2 regions of the Pseudomonas sp. 8(2025) genome follow, and region 1 is predicted to be linked to the other one. Evidence: riboswitches for the same ligand, from Rfam matches in the RefSeq annotation. Region 1 holds a riboswitch; the other holds the start of a gene.
What was found. A riboswitch is a leader RNA that binds a small molecule or an ion and turns the genes downstream of it on or off. The one in region 1 is predicted to bind manganese.
Positions count from the first base shown of each region.

Region 2: another riboswitch for manganese. It lies ahead of mntP (manganese efflux pump MntP); the one in region 1 lies ahead of ACUXVH_RS12180 (TMEM165/GDT1 family protein).

Region 1 covers NZ_JBQOIE010000005.1:120,108-122,495, reverse strand. Annotated here, with positions in the region: gene ACUXVH_RS12185 (class I SAM-dependent methyltransferase) at 1-976, shown strand, start outside; yybP-ykoY riboswitch at 1,028-1,151, shown strand; gene ACUXVH_RS12180 (TMEM165/GDT1 family protein) at 1,243-1,827, shown strand; gene ACUXVH_RS12175 (M48 family metallopeptidase) at 1,913-2,388, opposite strand, start outside.
Region 2 covers NZ_JBQOIE010000012.1:74,336-76,723, reverse strand. Annotated here, with positions in the region: gene ACUXVH_RS21945 (serine hydrolase domain-containing protein) at 1-181, opposite strand, end outside; gene ACUXVH_RS21940 (GFA family protein) at 290-778, opposite strand; yybP-ykoY riboswitch at 889-1,049, shown strand; gene mntP (manganese efflux pump MntP) at 1,060-1,632, shown strand; gene ACUXVH_RS21930 (GNAT family N-acetyltransferase) at 1,708-2,274, opposite strand.

The DNA of each region.
Region 1 (2,388 bases):
GTTGCGTCAGGCTGAATTGTTTCAAGGCTCACTGCTGCTGGCCGGCCTGGCCGCCGACGATCTGCTGGGCCGCCTGCCCAATGCCCGGGGCTGGAGCTGGCACGCCGGCGACCAGGCAGCCCTGGAGGCGCGCTTTCCCGGCCGCAGTCACTTTGGCGTAGACGCACCGGCCCAATCCTTCGACAGCGCCGTGCTGTTCCTGCCCAAATCCAAGGACCTCACCGACTACCTGCTCAACGCCCTGGCCTCGCGCCTGGCCGGGCGCGAACTGTACCTGGTGGGCGAGAAGCGCAGCGGCGTGGAGAGTGCGGCCAAGCAACTCAACCCCTTCGGCAAGCCGCGCAAGCTCGATAGCGCCCGGCACTGCCAGCTGTGGCAGGTCACGGTGGCCAATGCTCCCGAACCGCTCACCCTGCAGAGCCTGGCCCAGGAGTACGAGCTGCCGCTGGCCGAAGGCCCGCTGAAAGTCATCAGCCTGCCGGGGGTGTTCAGCCATGGCCGGCTGGATCGCGGCACTGCGCTGCTGCTGGAGCACCTGGACCACCTGCCCGCCGGCCACCTGCTGGACTTCGGCTGCGGTGCCGGAGTGCTCGGGGCCACAGTGAAACGCCGCTACCCGGACAGCCGCGTGACCCTGCTGGATGTGGACGCCTTCGCCGCCGCCAGCAGCCGCCTGACCCTGGCGGCCAACGGCCTGGAAGCCGAGGTGCTGACCGGTGACGGAATCGACGCCGCGCCCATGGGGCTGAACGGCATCCTGACCAATCCGCCCTTCCATACCGGGGTCCATACCGACTACCAGGCAACGGAAAACCTGCTGCGAAAAGCAGCCAAACATCTGCAAAAAGGTGGAGAACTGCGAGTAGTTGCCAACAGCTTCCTGCGCTACCAGCCGCTGATCGAAGAGCACCTGGGGCCCTGTGCGATCAAGGCCGAAGGCCAGGGCTTTCGCATTTATCGGGCCAAGCGCGGCTGAAATCCTTTTTCGCAAACAAGGCTTGCCGAAAGGGTTTTGCCTAGGCAGAATCCGCTCCGTCCTAGGGGAGTAGTCTCCCACGAGCGCCACGCTCGTCCGGCATGCGTCAACATACTTGGTCAACAGACCATGGCGCATGCGACCCAAGAGTCCGCACAGACGGACCGCAGGGTTTGACAAGACCTATGACACGCACACCTTACCCGGGGCGGGAAGGCTGTACGTGTCATAGCCGTGTCGACCCGCCCCTTAGGAAAACCCTGATGATGCTGGATTCTCTCCTCGTTCCCACCGCAATCGTTGCCTTGGCCGAAATCGGCGACAAGACGCAACTGCTTGCCCTGATTCTCGCCGCACGTTTTCGCAAACCCTGGCCGATCATCGCCGGCATCGTTGCCGCGACCCTGGCCAACCATGCGGCGGCCGGTGCGGTAGGCGCCTGGTTCGGCAGCTTCTTCTCGGACTCGACCCTGCACTGGATCCTCGCCGCCAGCTTCACCGCCACCGCGCTGTGGACCCTGGTTCCGGACAAGATGGACGACGACGAAGCCAATACTGCACGCAAGTTCGGCCCATTCCTGACCACCCTGATCGCCTTCTTCCTGGCAGAAATCGGTGACAAGACCCAGGTCGCCACCGTCATGCTGGCGGCGCAGTACCCGGATCTGTGGCTGGTGATCATCGGTACCACCCTGGGCATGCTGATTGCCAACGTACCGGTGGTCCTGGCAGGCAACTTCGCCGCAGACAAGCTGCCCCTGACCCTGATCCGTCGCCTGGCGGCGTCGGCCTTCTTCATCCTCGCCGTGGTGGCGGTGTACAAGGCCATGCAGATCAGCGGCTGGGTATAAACGAAATCGCCGGCAAGCTGGCCCCTACACAACCCGTAGGAGCCGGCTTGCCGGCGATAGCGTCATCGACAATGACGCGAAGGGATCAGGACTTCTTGGCGGCCTGATACAGCGGCATCACCTTGGGAATCGCCGCCTGCAAGGAAGCGATACGGCTGGTGGAAGCCGGGTGAGTGCTCATGAACTCGGGCGGCGCGGAGCCACCGGCAGCCTGGCCCATCTTGTTCCACAGGCTGATGGCCGCATTCGGGTTGTAACCGGCACGGGCGGCCAGTTCCAGGCCGATCAGGTCCGCTTCGTTTTCATTCTCGCGGCTGTTGGGCAGGGTCATCAGCAGGTTCACCCCGTTGTCGCCCAGGGCTACGGTTTCCTGCGGAACGCCGAACAAGGTGGCGATCTGCTTGCCGGCACCGACCGCGTACTGCTTGGACATGGCTTCGCGACCGTGCTCGCGCAGGGCGTGGGCAATTTCATGGCCCATGACCGCGGCGATTTCATCGTCGGTGAGTTTGAGCTTCTCGATCAGCCCGGAGTAGAAAATGATCTTGCCGCCAGGACCGC
Region 2 (2,388 bases), on a different contig from region 1:
CGATGGACAGCCCGGGCACCTGATGTTCGGCCATCTGTTGCGGGATGTACTGCTTCAGGTAGCCGATGATGCTGGCGTAATCGCCGGGCGCGATGGGCGGCGGCGCCGGAGGCTGGCCGTTGCAGCCGAGGTTGCTCAAGAGCAGGCCCACCAGCGGCAGGCCGAGAAGTTTGCGGGACATGCAGCACCCGAGGGCCAATTGGATCAGCGGATGCTAGGGAAGGGGGGCGTGGCAGTCTTTGACAGCTTTGTCGGGAAACTGTCAAAGACTGTTAAGCCCCGGTTGCGCTCAGGCCTCCAGCCCCAGGCGCTGGTGCCACTGGGCAATCGATTCCTCGGGGTATTCGGCGAACTGCAGGTCGTGCGCCCCGGCATCGACCTCGACCCAGGGCGCCCTGGAGTCGAGCATCAAGTGGGTGTGTTGCGGCGGCACCGGCAACGGGGTGTCGATGGCCGAGGCAAAAGGGTGGATCAGCTCCGGCCATTGCGGGCTGAACAGCCACAGCCCGGAGCCGCAGCGCCCGCAGAAGTGCCGTTCGGCGCTGCTGCTGTGGGCCCGGGCGGCACCGGTGGGCTTGAGCCGGGCATGGTAGATGACGATGTGCTTGCGCCCGCGTACCTTGAGGCTGGCCGCATCGCCCCCCAGGTTGATGGCGTAGCCGCCACCGCCCTGGGTCTTGCGGCAGATCGAGCAGTAGCAGCGCTGGTAGGGATAGGGATGGCGGCTGGACAGGCTGAAGTGCACGGCGCCGCAATGGCAGGAGCCCTGGAGTTGCATGGGGTACCTCCACGAATCAACGGGTGGATTGCACAGGCTAGCCGCTGTGCGAGCAGCTGTCGTGGCGCGGTGCTGATGAAATTTTCACATGTGCCCGGCTAAGCTGCGCGCCTCTTTGGGGAGTAGCCTGCCACCGCGCCCTGCGGTGGCGCCCGTATCAACATTCTCGGCAACCTGCCGTGGTACGGGCACCGTTTCGGTTGGTGAGACCATCGACATACCTGCGCTGAAGTCGGGCGCGTGGGCATGTCGTGGACTCAAGCCCGACCGGAAGACTCAACGTGAACCCAGCCTCGATCATCTTTCTCGCCTTCGCCATGTCCACCGATGCCTTCGCCGCCGCGGTGGGCAAGGGTTCGGCCATGCTCAAGCCGCGCCTGCTGGAAGCTTTGCGCATCGGCCTGATCTTCGGCGTCATTGAAGCCATCACCCCGGTGGTGGGCTGGTTCATCGGCCAGGCCGCGACTCAATGGGTGGCCAACTGGGACCACTGGATCGCCTTCAGCCTGCTGCTGTTGCTGGGCCTGCACATGATCTACAACGGCACCCGCCAGCAGGCTGAGGCCGAGGAAGAAAAACCGCGCCAGCACGGCTTCTGGCTGCTGGCGGTGACCGGCTTGGCCACCAGCATCGATGCCCTGGCGGTGGGGGTGGGGCTGGCGTTCGTCAACGTCAACATCTGGGTCGCGGCCAGCGCCATCGGCCTGGCCACCATGACCATGGTCACCCTGGGAGTGATGCTGGGCCGCGCCATTGGCACGGTGATGGGCCAGCGCGCCGAAGTGCTGGGCGGGGTGGTGCTGATCATCGTCGGCTCGGGAATTCTCTACGAGCACCTGTCGGCTGTGGCTTGACTTCAGTATCGGCGGCGGGGCGGTTCTGCGGGCAATGCGGCCGCGCCTCGGGCCGAGGCGCGGAGCGCTCTGGCGTTACAGCGCCAGGCTGTGGATCACCTGGGTGGCGTCATCGGGGTCGATGGCGCTGCGCATGCCCAGCTGTTTTGCCAGGCGGCGCATGCTGTAGTTGGCGGCGGAATCCACCGAGTACATCTGCTGGAAACCGTTGTTGCGGGCTTCGTCGATCAGGTGCTGCATCAATAGCGCGCCGAGGCCCTTGCCTTGCCACTCATCGGCGATGGTCACGGCGAACTCGCAATGCGAGGGCTGCTCGTCTACCTGGGCGTAGCGGCTGATCCCCACTTCCCGCAGTTCGCCGTTGTCGTGGACCAGGGCCACATAAGCCACCCGCTGCGGCGTGCCGACATCCATCAGTTGATTGAGCAGTTGCTCGCCCACTTCCTTGATCTCACCGAGAAAGCGCTGGTGCCGGGTGGCCGGGGAGAGGTTTTCGATAAAGGCCTTTTCCCGCTCCCGGTCCTGGGGCCGCAGCGGGCGGATCAGCACATGGCTGCCATCGTTCAGGGCGTCGATCCAGTATTGGCCTTGCTGCGCCGGGAACGGTGGGTGGGCGAGGGTATCGAGAGCGGTGCTGGGCATGGTCAAGTCTCCGCGGAGCCAAAGGGCGGGCTGCGCACACAGCCCTGATTGGCTTCAGGTTTACTCCGCTGGCGAGGCGGGCACTTGATCGGCATCAATGTCTCTGCTTGCGCT